DNA from 4 places in the Paenibacillus sp. FSL H8-0537 genome. Region 1 is predicted to be linked to each of the others. Evidence: riboswitches for the same ligand, from Rfam matches in the RefSeq annotation. Region 1 holds a riboswitch; each other region holds the start of a gene.
The links. Region 1 has a riboswitch for cyclic di-AMP ahead of kdpA (potassium-transporting ATPase subunit KdpA). Riboswitches for the same ligand answer to the same signal wherever they lie in the genome.
Positions count from the first base shown of each region.

Region 2: it holds a riboswitch for cyclic di-AMP, as region 1 does, so the genes downstream of both, MHB80_RS00930 (C40 family peptidase) here and kdpA (potassium-transporting ATPase subunit KdpA) in region 1, are expected to answer to the same signal.
Region 3: it holds a riboswitch for cyclic di-AMP, as region 1 does, so the genes downstream of both, MHB80_RS00145 (ubiquitin-like domain-containing protein) here and kdpA (potassium-transporting ATPase subunit KdpA) in region 1, are expected to answer to the same signal.
Region 4: it holds a riboswitch for cyclic di-AMP, as region 1 does, so the genes downstream of both, MHB80_RS21180 (hypothetical protein) here and kdpA (potassium-transporting ATPase subunit KdpA) in region 1, are expected to answer to the same signal.

Region 1 covers NZ_CP150290.1:6,632,489-6,636,490, reverse strand. The annotation lists gene kdpA (potassium-transporting ATPase subunit KdpA) at 1-1,354, opposite strand, end outside; cyclic di-AMP (ydaO/yuaA leader) riboswitch at 1,728-1,917, opposite strand; cyclic di-AMP (ydaO/yuaA leader) riboswitch at 2,022-2,225, opposite strand; gene MHB80_RS28105 (response regulator) at 3,100-4,002, shown strand, end outside.
Region 2 covers NZ_CP150290.1:212,323-216,324, reverse strand. The annotation lists gene MHB80_RS00940 (M1 family metallopeptidase) at 1-382, shown strand, start outside; gene MHB80_RS00935 (hypothetical protein) at 397-1,212, shown strand; cyclic di-AMP (ydaO/yuaA leader) riboswitch at 1,715-1,886, shown strand; gene MHB80_RS00930 (C40 family peptidase) at 1,888-2,358, shown strand; gene MHB80_RS00925 (deoxyribodipyrimidine photo-lyase) at 2,493-3,857, shown strand; gene MHB80_RS00920 (GNAT family protein) at 3,923-4,002, shown strand, end outside.
Region 3 covers NZ_CP150290.1:26,938-30,939, forward strand. The annotation lists gene MHB80_RS00135 (HD domain-containing protein) at 1-270, shown strand, start outside; gene MHB80_RS00140 (TatD family hydrolase) at 366-1,139, shown strand; cyclic di-AMP (ydaO/yuaA leader) riboswitch at 1,324-1,531, shown strand; gene MHB80_RS00145 (ubiquitin-like domain-containing protein) at 1,776-2,921, shown strand; gene rnmV (ribonuclease M5) at 3,154-3,702, shown strand; gene rsmA (16S rRNA (adenine(1518)-N(6)/adenine(1519)-N(6))-dimethyltransferase RsmA) at 3,712-4,002, shown strand, end outside.
Region 4 covers NZ_CP150290.1:5,024,865-5,028,866, forward strand. The annotation lists gene MHB80_RS21170 (hypothetical protein) at 1-29, shown strand, start outside; gene MHB80_RS21175 (arsenic transporter) at 81-1,445, shown strand; cyclic di-AMP (ydaO/yuaA leader) riboswitch at 1,657-1,823, shown strand; gene MHB80_RS21180 (hypothetical protein) at 1,828-2,247, shown strand; gene MHB80_RS21185 (MarR family transcriptional regulator) at 2,444-3,010, shown strand; gene MHB80_RS21190 (hypothetical protein) at 3,118-3,621, shown strand; gene MHB80_RS21195 (SDR family oxidoreductase) at 3,624-4,002, shown strand, end outside.

The DNA of each region.
Region 1 (4,002 bases):
CATGAAAGCCCGAATTGGATATAGCGCCTTGCCCCAGATCGGTCAGAAAAGCCACCGCCGTTGGCGCGAGAATAATAAACGGATGCACGAGAATGGTGATGGCAATCAGCTTCATTTCGCGCGGTTCTATTTTTCGCCCCAGAAACTCGGGTGTCCGTCCGACCATGAGCCCGCAAATGAACACCGTCAGCATCGCATACATCAGCATATTGACGAGCCCGACACCTTTGCCGCCAAAGACGACGTTCAGCATCATCTGTGCAAGGGGAACGAGTCCGCCAAGCGGAGTGAGTGTATCGTGCATTGAATTGACCGAGCCGGTCGTGGCCGCCGTTGTTACCGTTGTGAACAGCGCGGATTGGGCGATGCCGAAGCGTACCTCCTTGCCCTCCATGCTGCCTTGCGAAGCGTCGATGCCGAGCGTGGCGATCAGCGGGTTGCCGCTTTTTTCAGCCGTATAGGAAATCGTAAGAAAGATCAGAAACAATGCCATCATCGCCGAAAAAATAACCCAGCCCTGCTTGCTGCTTTTCGCAAACCGACCGTACATGAAGGGCAGCGCGGCAGGCAGCGCCCACATGGACAAAATCTCAATGACATTCGTCAGCGGGTTAGGATTTTCGAACGGATGGGCGGAGTTGGCTCCGAAAAAACCGCCGCCATTCGTACCGAGATGCTTAATCGACTCCAGCGAAGCGATTGGCCCGATGGCTATATGCTGAACCGCGCCCGTAAGCGTCGTAACGGTCAAGGTAGGGCTAAGCGTTTGCGGCACTTGCAGCGCCACAAGCAGCAGCGTAATGACAATAGCCAGCGGGAAGAAAATCCGCGTATGCGCTTTGACGAAATCCTCGAAAAAGTTGCCGAGCGTTCCGCCCTTGCTCGTAATGCCGCGCACGAAGGCGACGGCGACGGAAAAGCCGGTGGCGGCTGACGTAAACATCATCATCGTAATGACCGCCATTTGCGCAAAATACGTCAGCCCCGTCTCACCGCTGTAATGCTGGAGATTCGTATTGGTCATAAAGCTGATGACCGTATTTAGGACGAGCGTAGGCTCCATGCTGCTGATCCCGTTCGGATTAAGCGGCAGGCCGCTTTGCAGTCGCAGCAGCACATAGCTGATAGCTACGAGTATGAAATTGAGTGTAATAAAGCTGAGCGCATATTTTTTCCAGGTCATGCCTTGGCGATTTTTGAGTCCAATCACGGAATAAATGACCGCTTCGACTCGCCCAAACAGCTTGTCGGTACGGTTCGGAACGTTTGAAAACACGGAATATAAATAATGCCCAAGCGGCTTCGCGATCAGCATGATAATACCGATGACTACCGCCATTTGCAGGACGTCCACAGCTGTTCCTCCCTTGCATCAATGATGAAACGTTATTTGTTAAAATTTCTCTGGATGAAGCAAGGCGTAGACGAGATACACCAGCAAAGCTCCTGTAACGAGCAATATGACAATCATCCCCGTTCCTCCGTTTCGCTAATGGATCGGTCGCACCAGCGTATAAATCCGGCAATCAGCCCGAAAGCTGCGATTAAGGTCAAAGCCATTCCGATATCCAGCATAGCTGCAGCGCTCCTTATTTCAATTTTCCTCTGGTCATTTTGCAAAAAAAGGCAACAAAAAAGAAGCCTTGGGCAAAGAGGACTCTTCACCCGCAGCTTCCTTCATCCGGGCATTATGCGCCCCTGATTCGCTCTGCGATAAGTGTAAGTGTGGCCTCTCCCGTTGACGCTTGCGAGGTTAGCTGTCGGATTCGGGCGCGAGAGACGCCCTACGCTTGGCACTTTTCGTGCCCTTGCGATTCACCCCGTGACGCTCCCTGCAATCGTCCATTGGACAATGACAGAGAGCCGTCGATGGTTCCCCCGTTTCTGCGGCAGTGCAGAACTCAGCGTTTGAAACAAAATATCTGCCGATGTTGCGAGTGCTATTTTCATAAAAAGACAACAAAAAACCACAGAGGCGTATGACGCTCTGTGGCCTGATTTACAAGGTCACAATCGTTCACCATTCCTCTCTACACCTGCGCTTACGAGGTTAGCTGTCGGATTCGGGCGGTGAGAGTCGCCCTACATTTGCCTGGAGTTTCATGATACTCCTGCAAACGATTCACCCCTGCGCTGCCGGCCTCCGACTCTCACATCGGACACTTGCAGTGCGTTTGGTTCCCCCGCTCTTCTCCTAATGCGCGAAGACTCAGCGATCAAGCAAAAACGACTTCGTCGTCCTTCTGGGACGAGCGAAGAGCTTTGCCCTTAGAAATATAGAGAAAGGATAACGAAAACATATACTTTCCTATATTTCAAGATGAAACGGCTATCGCCTTCCTTTGGCGGCGCAGCGCGTTTCAGTCCGAGAAATATAAGCCTATTTATAAGTGCAAAACTTATAAATTCTTATATTTCAAAAAAGGTTCAATCATGTTATGAATCATACTCCCCCGCCTTGAGTGCTGTAAAGGAAGCTTACGCCGCAAAAGAGAGCGAATGCAGCGAATTGGCCTGATTTTAAACGCTTACAATGCATCTTATCTGCATCAAGGTCAATATATCTAATGATTCCTTATATTTGCTAAAAGAGTGATGTAAAAAGATTCCGTTTCATGCTTCCAAAGTAAACCAAAATAGCCCACACCTAGTCAGAGGCAGTGGGCCTAGTTATGCTGCAATCAACAGATATAATTCATACAGCAGGATACAAACGGGAATAATTTAATCGCAGTTTGTTATCTCAATAAACTAATGATTAAGCGATTAGAAACTTTTTCAACCCCATTGGACGGTGTGAAAGCATTTAATGATTCAATGCACAGTTTATTATAAGCACTTTGTTCATCCTCAAGCTCTTGAAACACTCCTAGTATGATGTAAATACAATGGTGGCCAGACCATCTTGGGCATAATTAGATTGTCATTATATTTCTATGGGTTTACGCCCCGTTGAAGGTGGGGAGACCAGACACTTGTCTTCTAAAAGCACCCCCCTCTTTCCAGAAAACACGGAAACGAATATGATAAATAGCATGCTTACAGTATCAGGTCTTAGCGGCTGCTCGGCCGCGTATTTAAATAGCGGGGGGATAAACGATGTATAAAGTGCTGCTGGTGGATGATGAAGAAGAGACGCGCAGCGGACTGCTGCAGGAAATTGCATGGGAGCGCCATGGCTTTGAAATCGTAGATACGGCGGCGAACGGTCGGGAAGCGATGGAGCTGATCGAGCGTTTGGAGCCGGACATCGTAGTGACGGATATTAGCATGCCGTATATGAATGGCTTGGAGCTGGCGGAATGGACGAGGAAGACGTATCCGCTGACGCGCATCGTTATTTTTTCCGGCTATGATGAATTTGAATATGCCAAGCAGGCGATCGGCTTGCAGGTGGATGAGTATATTTTAAAGCCTTTTTCCGCGCAGCAGCTGCTTGAGGTGATGGACAAGGTGAAGGAGCGGCTCAATGATGAGCGTGAGAAACGGGAAAATATGCAGCTGCTGCAGGAGCATTATCGTACAAGCCTGCCGGTCGTAAAAGAGCTGTTCCTATCGTCACTGCTTTCCCGCAAGCTTCCGCTTCGGCATATTGAGGAGAAGGCAGCGAAATATGAGCTCGATTTGGCGGGGGAGGCGTACATTGTGTCCGTGCTGCACACGCATGTATTGGAAGCGCTTCCCGGTGTTCCGCTGCGGACGGCTGAAAGCTCGCTTGCGGCCTCCAGCGATCTCGACCTCAAGCTGTTTGCCCTTCGCAATGTGGCGGAGGAGGTGTGGGGCAGGCTCGGGCTGGGCAAGGTTTTTCTGCATCAGGATCAGGTGGCGCTGCTTGCAGTTGGACATGGAGGAGACGCCACGGAGCTAATGGAGCGGACGCTGGGCGGCCTCGCTGAAATGCTGCAAAATATCCGGAAATACTTGCGTTTTCCCGTGACAATTGGGGTCAGCTCGGCATTGCCTGATGTCGCGCAGCTGAAGCAGGGCTACGGGGAGGCGCAG
Region 2 (4,002 bases), 590 kb from region 1:
ATATGGCAGCCTGATGGCGGATTTTTCAGTAGAGGATATTCGAGTGAATAAAGTGGAGCAGGATGGCCAGACCCAATATGAGTCTACCGTGCTGATCAAGCGTAATGGCGGGCATAACGGGTCCATACCGCTCGTCTTCTCCTTTACCGACGGCGAAACAACTACTAAACTATGGGATGCCTCCGAGTTGCATATAGAGTACAAGGTAATGCACGCTGCTCCGCTCGCATGGGTAGCGGTTGATCCGAAAAACAGCAATGTTCTGGACAATAGGCATATTAACAATTTTATGCGCGCAGAAGTGCCAGAGCAGTCTCGCATTCGATGGAGCCTCGGTCTGACGAAGCTTATTGAAGGCTTGCTCGCATCCGTAGGCTGGTAGAGAGGAGGTAAAAAATGAAGCAGCATATGAAGCAAGGCTGGCGGCTCGCCATCCGCCATTTCTACATCGTCATTCTTTTGTTCCTGTATCAGCTATTATGGGGACTTTTCCTTTACCGCTTTATTGATATGACTGTACTGCCGCTGCTGCGGCGCTTTCCCCTCCAGCATCCGTCGGACTCGGCCGTTTCGCTGTTCCTCAGCGAAGCCCAGTTTCAATTGACAAAAACAGATCTGATTAGCCCCTATCTATGGCTGCTGGGCGGCTTGTTCGCCGCCCGCATGCTGCTGAGCCCGCTGTTCCATGCAGGGCTGCTCTACTCGCTGCATCATATGGACGAAAAAGGTGGAACGCAGTTCCTTCAAGGCATTCGCAAAGCTTGGAAGCCTGTGACGCTGCTCTATTGGCTGCGCACTCTGCTTATTTTCGCGCCTGGCTGGTTCCTTCTTCCTCGCGCCTTCAAGCTGCTAATGGAGGGCCATTCGCTGAGCGAGCTGCTGCAAAGCACGCTGCCAGGCTTTGGCGGTTGGCTGCTGTGGAGCTTCCTCGTTCACCTGCTGCTGCTCGCCATGCAGTTTGGCGCCGCCTCCAGCACGGGCTCGATGCGCTCGCTCAGCATTGCGCTCCGAAATCTTTTTCCTTATGCCGGCCTCTCTCTACTGATGTGGCTGCTGGCTGTCGCCGCTTCGCTCTTGGTATCCGGCCTTTCCTATGCTTGGGCGGGAATACTGGCGCTCATCATGCATCAAGCCTATCATCTGCTCCGTACCTTGTTAAAGGTATGGACGCTCGCTGCACAATACGATTGCCTGCAATCGAAGCAAAGCTGAGACCGTTTTAAGACCGTTTCAGGCTCCTTTTAGGACCCTTTTATACGACTTTTGACTTCCATAAATAGGAAATTAGGTTTAGAAAAATGAGGGCGTCCCTCCCTAATTCTCATTTAGTATTCTCATTTTTCTAAAGTCCTTCTCATAAAAACCCCGATTGCGGACAAGAGGCCGCAATCGGGGTTTTTATGTTATAAAGCTTCTGCAGGCAACGCTTCTATTCATTTACCAACCCTTAGACTGATGCTGACTAAACTCTCTAATTCTTCATTTTACGCTATAATTCTAGCCTATATGTACGATTCTTAGCATATTGGCTGCCTATTTCTCATATAAACTGACAAAATGTTTTTTTGCTTGCGAACGGTGATGGAACGAACATTTATTAGGCAAGAAACTTGTTTTAACGCAAAATTGAGCCAAAAGGTTACATGAGAATTATTAGAAATTCTTTCATATAGGAGGAAATCACATGAAAAAACCGAATTATTAGCGCAGAGCAAAATTAAACCAGCCTAATTTTTTATACCGCAAAGGTATAGAAATACGGGGGAACCACTTTGGGTGAATTGATTTCGATGCTTGGACGGCTTGATTCAAGTGTCTTGGAAATCATAGGGAACCTTCACAACCGAACCCCACAGCTAACCTCGTCGGCACCGGAAGGAGTTTCAAATTTTGAAGAAGGTAACTGCACTACTCGTTGGTCTTGTATTAATGCTTGCTTTCCAAGCAGGCAGCGTGTTCGCAGGTTCGAAGATGGACGGTGTTATCGCTGATCTGATCGGCACACCATACCAAAGCGGCGGAACAACTACGAAAGGCTTCGACTGCTCCGGTTTTACGAAATATGTTTTCGATAAAATGGGCATCGATCTTTCCCGTACTTCCCAAGCGCAATCGAACGATGGCAGTGAAGTGAAGAAGAGTGACCTGATCGCTGGCGATCTTGTATTCTTCAACACGAGCGGCAAAGGCATCTCCCACGTTGGTATTTATGTTGGAGATGGAAAGTTTGCACATGCTTCCTCGAGCAGAGGCGTTATTATTAGCAAACTTAGCGAGTCTTATTATGCTGATCGTTACGTGTCAGCTACACGCATTATGAGTCAAGACGCTTACGACAAGTACGCAAGCGAGCAATAGAGCCAGGCCATGCTTTTTTCGCTTACATAACGAAAAGCTGCTGTCTCAATCAGCAAAGCCGCAGTTGTTTGTCTTCGGACAAATAGCTTGCGGCTTTGCTGTTTTCTAGCACGGACACAAGGGGGCTCGTTTCCATGTATGTATATATTCACCGCAAAGACCTGCGTTCAAACGATTTGCGCAGTTTTGATTATGTGCGCCGCTCTGGGCAGCGCGGCTTTCATCTGCTTATAATAGACCCGTCACTGGCGGACGGTGACCGGCTCTCTTGCCACAGCGGCAGAACCTTCCTGTCCCAGGCCACCTCCCTATTGGAACAGTACAAGGCGGCGGGCGAGCAGCTGCATGTGCTTTACGGCGATCCCGCTGCCATTACCGAAGCGCTGCTGCTGGCCCATCCCATTGAAGAGGTGCTCGTCCACATGGACTATACGCCTTATGCCCGTATTCGCGACAAAGCGACTGCGCAGGTTGTGCGCGCAACGGGACGTCGCTGGCTGCCGCTCGACGATGCGCCACTCGCCGATTTGGAGGAGCTTCATACGTTTTCCAGGCGCAGTGAGCCTTACAAGGTATTTACGCCCTTTTACCGCATGTGGCAGTCCTTTATGCAAAGCCATTATTCCCCTGCGGGCGAAACAACGCTGAAACAGCTGGATACGCTGAAAAATATAGATGCCAGCATAGCAGAGCGCTTCAGTCTTCCTCGGGAGCATCCCGCTGCGGCAGCCTTTATGCGGGTAGCGGGAGCATCTGGCACGGCGGACGCGGGAACGCTGAGTGCAGCCGATGCGCTGGAGCAATTTCTAAACCGCCGCCTAGCTGGCTATGAAGGCAGCCGCGACCAGTTTGCGGAAAACCAGACAAGCCATTTGGCGCGTTATTTGAATACAGGAGCGCTGTCAGCAAGGCAAGCCTATGAAGCAGCGCAGCAGCAGTATGGAGCCGAATCTTGGATTAGGCAGCTGGCATGGCGGGATTTTTTTCTGTACCAAGGGAAATACAATGAGGACTTCTATCGCTATGAGCAGAAGTTTGATTTATCTGGGCTGAACGATCAGCATTTCGAGGCATGGAGCCAAGGAAAAACGGGCATTCCTGTTATTGATGCCGCTATGAAGCAGCTTAATGAAACCGGCGAAATGCCGAATCGGCTGCGGATGGTTACCGCCATGTTTTTGACGAAAAACCTGCTGTGCCCGTTTACGCTGGGCGAGCAGCATTTCCGCCGCCAGCTGGCCGATTATGATAATACGCTGAACCGGGGCGGCTGGCTGTGGAGCTCGTCGCTCGGCTACGACGCCGCGCCGTATTTTCGCATTATGAATCCGGCTACGCAGTCCGCAACTCATGATCCGAGCGGTACTTACATTAGACGCTGGCTGCCTGAGCTTGCCCATCTGTCCGATAAGCAAATCCACCTGCCGCAGCCGCATGCCATTGTAGATTTGAAGGCTTCACGTGCCCGCGCGATTGAGGTCTATAAGGAGATTGTGTAATCATGACAAATGCGAGTGCTGCTCCTGACGGCGCCCAGCCGCCATTCGGGTGGAAGATTGCCGCAATGGACGCCTCCCATGCCCGCCAGCTGTGCGATTGGCGGTACGAACCGCCTTACGGCATCTACCAATGGCCCGCATGGGA
Region 3 (4,002 bases), 400 kb from region 1:
CCGGATTACCATATGGAAATTGATTTTCCATTTGATCAACCATATGATGTGTATCAGCCTGATACGAAAAAAGGCGGAAAAGAGGAAAAGACACCGATTTTGTTAATGGACGGGTATGAGGCTGTCAGTGAAATTTCCACGAAATCCGACATCATTCGTTCCATCACTGGGCTTCATCAGGGCCAGTCCCATTTGTATTATCCGGAAGAGAAGCTGCGCGCTTCCGCTGATCAATTAAGCGATAAAGTACGAAAGTTATTTAAAATATAGGAAAGTATATGATTTTGCCATACTTTCTCTATATTTCTCGGACGGCTTTCGACCGCTTCACCTTAAACTATAATATAGAAGGAGTTTGCTGAGCTATGATTTCTTTATTCGACACACACACGCATTTGGACTCCCCGCATTTTGACGAAGACCGCGAAGCCGTTATCGAAAGAGCGCGTGCAGCAGGGGTGGATTTAATGGTCAATATTGGTTTTAATAGGGAAACGATTCCAACTACGCTTGCACTTGCAGAAAAATATGATTTTATATACGCCGCGGTCGGCTGGCATCCCGTTGACAGCATAGATATGCTGCCAGAGGATCTTAATTGGATTGAGGATCTGTGTTCTAATCCCAAAGTGGTAGCCATTGGCGAAATCGGACTGGATTACCATTGGGATACGTCCCCTAAGGACGTACAACACCGTGTATTTCGCGAGCAAATTCGATTAGCCAAAAAGCTGAAAAAACCAATTATTATTCATAATCGCGATGCTCATGAGGATGTTGTCAAGCTACTGAAGGAGGAAAATGCATCTGAAGTCGGAGGCATTATGCATTGTTTTTCCGGGAGTCCAGAAACGGCTCAAAAATGCCTAGATATGAACTTCTATATTTCGTTCGGTGGACCGCTTACATTCAAAAATGCAAGGGTGCCAAAAGAGGTGCTTGCGATGGTTCCGAGTGACCGAATTTTGATCGAAACGGATGCTCCATATTTGACCCCACATCCATTCCGTGGGAAACGAAATGAGACGTCTTATGTGTCGCTCGTTGCGGAAGCGGCAGCAGAAATATTAGGAAAATCAGTGGCCGAAATCGCCAATTTGACGACCGAAAACGGTAAAAAATGTTTTGGAATTGAGTAAAAACGGCTATAAAAGCGAGAATAAGTGACCTTTCCGGCGATAAAACTAATTTTTCATGCTGAAATAGACTCTCTTTTCCGTAAATATCCTAAAATTTCGCTTAAATCGGTTTTTATCTGATCTTTACAATTAGGCTCCGATGAAGGTATGATTCATTTCAGAGCTTTAAATTTTTGTATTGGATTTCCAGTTTGCGCTTAATCTTCGAACTTTGGAGAGCGGGGGAACCAGGCACGATGCTGTGAGGAAATTGCGGATCACATTGCACGCGCACTTGAATTTCTTCTAGGGGTGAATTTGGCGGGGATTGCCATGAGCATTCTTCCGACGATAGGGCAGCTCTCTTGCCCGAACCCGACAGCTAACCTCGTAAGCGTTTATAGAGAGTGATCAACCTCGTGCATCCACCATTCCTGAATAGTCTATTCGACGTTCCCGGGAAGCCACGATACAGATCCTCTGTCGACGGGCTTTCTTTTTATTTTTGAATATTGGGTAAACCGTCGTCATAGGGTAAATCTAGGAGGTTGCAGAGGAAATATACTGGAGCGTGCTATAAGCACGCCAATATACTATAGTCGCGTCAATGGTATCATGCGTAATTCGACGGCGGGGCTATGAAGGAGGACCGATGAAGTGGGCATTATTCAAGCAAGTGAGACCCATGGGAAACGATCATCCAGCATGTCTTTCGCATTGCGATGGAAGCGTGAAAACTTGCGTTTGATTCTTTTGAGTACTACGATCTCAATCGCTATGACTTTCATGTTTTTGGTGTTGTTGTACGGATCGGCTGACAAAAGCGTATCCGTAGTAGTGAATGGACAAGAAACTGTTGTTTCAACGAAGCAATGGGTCCTGCAACGCCTACTGGATGAACAAGCTATTACAATTGGCCCGCATGACGAGGTATCTGTACCTCTGAATACGGCAGTAAAGGAAGGGGACCGCTTTGAAATTAAGCATGCGGTACCGCTACTTGTAAAAGCTGATGGCAAGACATCAACGGTGTACACGACAGAGAAAACCGTGCAGGCAGCGATAAAGAAATTAAATATTCCTGTTGAAGATGATGATAAAGTATTACCTTCGCTTGGCTCGGGCGTCAGCGCGGATATGACCGTAACGGTCATTCGCGTCGATACGAAGCTTGGCAAGTCGTCCAGCACAACACCGTTCACCATTGTGAAGAAGGAAGATCCGAACCTGGAAGTAGGCAAGGAGAAGGTTGTGCAGACGGGCAAAGAAGGCGTCGTAACGATCAAAATTGAGAAGCAGTTCGAAGATGGCGTGCTAGTCTCCAAGAAAGTGGTAGACAAGGTAGTCGAATCGGCTGCGGTTAATCAGGTCGTTGCAATCGGTACGAAAAAGCCGGAGCCTAAGGTTACTGTGCTGTCCACAGCGACAACCAGCAACAATGTAACGGTAGACGGCACCACGCTCACATCCAAAAAGGTGCTTAGCAACGTCACCTTGACGGCTTATTCAGCTGGCTTAGCTTCGACGGGCAAGAGCGAAGGCCACCCGGATTACGGTATTACGGCTTCAGGTGCTAAAGTATCGGAAGGACGGACGATTGCCGTGGACCCGGATGTCATTCCACTCGGTTGGTGGGTGTACATCGAAGGTATTGGTTTCCGCCGCGCTGAAGATACCGGAAGTGCGATCAAGGGCAGTAAGATCGATGTGTATTTTGACAGTGAAAAGCAAGCTAATCAATTCGGGAAGAAAAAAGGTTTTACCGTCTATGTGATTGGTCCTAATAAGCCATCTCTTAGCTAATTAGCATCAGTTCTTTATGGATTGTGCTCTAGTTTATCGCAATCATAAGCTAAATATGACAGGTTACGGAAGAGGCCTTGCCTCTTCTTTTTGTTTGCGTAAGATTCGCTTGAATAGCTAATTGGGGGTATAATAAAACAGACGCGAATGAGCGGGTTGTTGTTGCAGCAATCGCCCATTCTTTTGAAATATATGCATGTATAAGTTTCCCTTTGCGAAAGGATTGTTCGATGTGATCAAGGAAATGATTGTAGTAGAAGGCAAAGAGGATACGGTGGCGATTAAGCGGGCCGTTGAAGCCGATACGATAGAGACGAATGGATCGGCCATTGGCGAGGATGTGCTGCGGCGCATTGCGCTGGCACAGGAGCGCCGTGGCGTTATTATATTTACAGATCCGGACCATGCAGGAGAGCGTATTCGCAAAATCGTCGCTCAGCGCGTGCCGGGCTGCAAGCATGCTTTTTTACCGCAGGAGCTGGCCTCCTATAAAGGGGATATCGGCATTGAGAATGCGGCTCCTGATGCAATCAGGCAGGCGCTCTCGGAGCTGCGGACAGAAACGGCTGCAAGCGTGGGGGCCATTACTTGGGATGATTTGATGGCGGCTGGCTTAATCGTGCATGAGGAAGCGGCGAAGCGGCGGCTGGTTATGGGCAAGCTGCTGGGCATCGGCTACGCTAACGGGAAGCAGTTCTATAAGCGCTGCACAAGCTTTTGCATTACGCGCGAGGAGTTTGAGAAGGCGCTGCAAGCCATGGAACAACAGGAACAGGGGTGATGAGGGCGTATGACGGAGCAACAAGGGTTGAATAAAAGCGCGGTTAAGACCGCAGAGGTAGCCACGCCTAAACGGACGAAGGAAATAATAGCAAAGTACGGGTTTTCCTTTAAAAAGAGCTTAGGACAAAACTTTCTCATTGACCAAAATATATTAAACAATATAGTCAGTGCAGCTGAGCTTGACGAGACAAAAGGGGCACTTGAGATCGGCCCTGGTATTGGAGCGTTGACGCAGCGCCTTGCGGCAGTTGCGGGTACCGTAACCGCTGTTGAAATCGACAATCGGCTCATTCCGATT
Region 4 (4,002 bases), 1.6 Mb from region 1:
AGCATAATGCAGCTGCCGCAAACGAATAACCCTTTTCTGCTTCACTATGAATTTAACCAAGAATTCGAGGTGATTAACATTTGATCTCGCTACCTTCCATTATCGTTTCCCTGTTTGCCTTCCTCTTCACGATCTTGCTCATTTTGTGGCGTCCCAGAGGACTGAATGAAGCCATTCCTGCTACGTTTGGCGCCATACTCGTCCTATTGAGCGGAGTCGTCTCGTTGACGGACCTGGCGCATATTAGCGCCACCGTTAGTGGAGCAGCCATCACCATTATGGCGACGATCGTAATGGCAATCGTGCTGGAGAGCTTTGGCTTCTTTATCTGGGCTGCCGAAGGGCTTGCCATTCGAGCACGTGGCTCAGGACTCAGATTGTTCTGGTATGTAAACCTGATGTGTTTTCTGATGACGCTATTTTTCAACAATGACGGCAGCATTCTTATCACGACCCCGATTTTGCTCATTATGCTGCATCACATGGGACTGAAAAATCACCAAAAAATTCCATACCTGCTTTCAGGAGCATTAATCGCTACCGCCTCCAGCGCCCCAATCGGAGTAAGCAATATTGTAAATCTGATTGCGCTGAAAATCGTCGGCATGGATTTGTACATGCATACCGTCATGATGTTTATCCCCGCTACAATTGGTCTGCTGCTGCTCAGCCTGCTGCTGTTCTTCTACTTTTACCATCAGCTTCCCCGGCAAGTCCCCCATACGATTACAATTGTCCCTATTCAATCTGGCTACCATCCTTTACTCACACCTAACGGAAGCAAGCCTGCATATCCCAAATACAGCAGCCGCTTTATGAAATTGATTCTGCTTTTCGTCTTCTCTGTCCGGCTAAGCTTATTTGCTGCCTCCTATTTGCATATCCCCGTTGAGTGGGTCGCTGTTTTCGGCTCCCTGCTGCTCCTTAGTTGGCGCTGGGTTTACTTGAAAATGCCGCCGAACGACATTTTGCGTAAAATTCCGTGGCATATACTCATTTTCGCCTTCGCCATGTATATCATTATTTATGGCCTGCACAATATTGGTCTGACGCAATTACTCGTGCAGGTGTTCGAGCCGCTTGTCATGGGAAGCCTGATGAATGCAAGCATTTTAATCGGAGGGCTTGTCTCCGCCATGTCTACACTTGTCAACAATCACCCCGCGCTCATGATCGGCACGATCACCCTCACGGAAATGAACCTCGATCCGCTTTCACTCAAAATCGCCTACCTCGCCAGCGTCATTGGGAGCGATATTGGCTCACTCATTTTACCGATAGGCACGCTAGCCTCGCTCATTTGGATGAATCTTGTACAGAAAGCCAAGGTAAAAATCAATTGGATGGATTATGTCAAAGTAACGATTGTCGTCATTCCGCCTGTTCTGCTGTTTACTCTCGTTATTCTTGCTTTATGGGTTGGCTGGATCTTCCCTATGCATTAACTCACGACAACTTCTACATGAGCGGTCAGTTCACCATTAACTGCTGTACTCATAATTCAGCAGTTATTTCTGCAGAAAACGAGTGTTGCCGCCAAATAACGGCAGCGCTCGTTTTCACTTGAGGCAGCAGCATTTTTTTATTTTACTGCTAAAAGGTTTACAAATGAGCCATTAAGGTTTAATATATATCCCTAGCCGAATTCTGGCACTCTATTATTAATCGCTTAATTTTTCAATTGAAAAAGCGGGGGAACCAACGACGTGATTGAAGCGACAGCTTGAATCGCAAGGGGTGAATCCGGTGCCTTCGCGCACTGGTAGGGCAGCTCTCTGGCCCGAATCCGACAGCTAACTCCGTAAGCGAACGTGAGGAGAGATGAATATGATTGTCCTTCATGCGCCGGACGCTCCGCCTAAGGCGAAGCACGCAATGAAGCTTACGGTCAAGCGCATTGAGCTGTTTGTCATTCCAGCACTCAATGTAGACGCCGCTGGAAACCGTGCCTGCTTGCGGGTAACGACGGACAAAGGCATTGGCTTTGGCGAGACTTTTGTAGACGAAATGGAACGCCCTAACGATTGGGGCCTGTGGTGCAGCACGCTGAGCAGCTTTATCGGCACCTTGTCCATAACAGGCCGTTCGCTTCGGAGCGAGCAAGCTGATCAACACAGTGTGTACAACCTGTTCGATCACGCCATTCACCATCTCAAACACTGGACGGCAGAAATTGAACCGGATGACAACACTTCCGAGGAACCTATTTTACTTAACCGCTCGTTATTCTATCTTTCTATTTTTTAGCCTATTTTGGATCGACCTGACACAAAGGAACCTTCCCCGCCATGATTCAGCTGGCGGAAAGGTTCCTTTTTTATCGGCTGCTTGTTCTCCTATGGAAAGAAAATAAAGTTTTAGTTCCAGATAGGAAGAATGGCGGGCTATTGATAGGTTATATAAATGTGTTGACATCAAAGTAATTAGGAACCATACTATATATATGAACAACAATAATAAAATAATAAATGACATTGACGCTATTCCTTCACTAGTACAATCCAAGCGTCAGATTGATCGCTATAACCTAGACATAGACGCGCAGGCTATACTCGTCGCGTCTAGACTAATGGCAGCGGGAGTCAAGCTTGGACATGCCTCGGAGATTCATTTCTCTAGATTCGGTTTATCAACAAGTCGATATCGTTTATTGGCAGATCTTGAAGATAACGAAGGAGAAGAATTGCCTTCGCAATTAGCGGAGCATCTAGGCGTTACACGTGCTACAGTGACAGGTCTTATCGACACCCTGGAACGAGATGGGCTAGTATCTCGGAGATCAAGCTCAGATGATGGGCGTCAGAGATCGGTCATATTGACGGAAGCAGGAGCGAAGAAGCTTCGTGAAATGGCTCCTGAGCATTTCGCTCGGTTGGAAGCAATGGTGGGCTTGCTCAATATCGATGAGCGCAGCGTATTTCTCGACTTGCTAGGCCGAGTTACACAAGGCATCTCAGCTCTTACGGGCGAACTAGGCTCGAATCCAAAGGGAAACATCAGTAATGATTAGAATGGGCTAGTAAAGCTAGCCTATTTTTATCCTTATATAGTTAGGACGCTAATTATATTTCACTGAAAGCAATCGTTGAACGATATCAAGGAAGAGGGAGCAGCTAAATGAACAAGATGAAATACCCGAATCAGACAGATGCTGTTTACGGCATCAAGACTACGAGTTCCAAGAAAAAGATTTTTATACTGTGGCGTGAAGTTGTCATGGCCTATGCTGCTCCTGCCAGCATGGCAGGTATCGGGGGATTGGTTACTGCCGATAGGGGTCTTCAAATAGGGGCATTGACCACAATCGGTGGTGCATCGGCCTTGATGGCCTTAATGATTGGCCTTTTGTTGCGCAGCCGAGTGGGCCGTATACGATGGGTCATCAATGCACCTCACTTGGTTGTGGTAGGGATGTTCGCATTGGCCGGGTCCTTGTTTGGCCTATACGCCGCATGGTTGACATCTGTTTTACTAGAATTTATGAATCCGAGCCATCACTTGGCCTGGGTCGGTCGTGTCTGGACCGATTTCCCATTATCTGGTTTCATAGCAAGCACGATAGTGACATGGCGGTGGCGTCTTGCCGCCACAACTCATTTTTCAACCAAAAGGAGAAGATAAAAATGATAGTTATTATGGGAGCAACAGGTACGATAGGAAGTGCGCTTTTGAAACGTTTAGTTGATCTTGGCGTACCCGCCAAGGCGCTGAGCAGAGAGCCAGAGAAGCTGCGTGATCAGATCGGAGAAAAAGGCCGATCGACTATCATGGTCGCATCGGCGGATGCTTCCGACCCCGAATCGCTGCGCCGCGCGTTTACAGGTGCTAGCCAGCTCTTCCTTGCCATGTCCAACAGTCCGAGACAAATCGAATTGGAAACTTCAATCATTCAGCTTGCCGCAGAATCTGGAATCAAACATATCGTAAAAATATCCAGCCCTGCCTTTGAGCACAGCTCGCCAGTGGCAGTGGCGGGCTGGCATCAAGAAATCGAGAAAACGC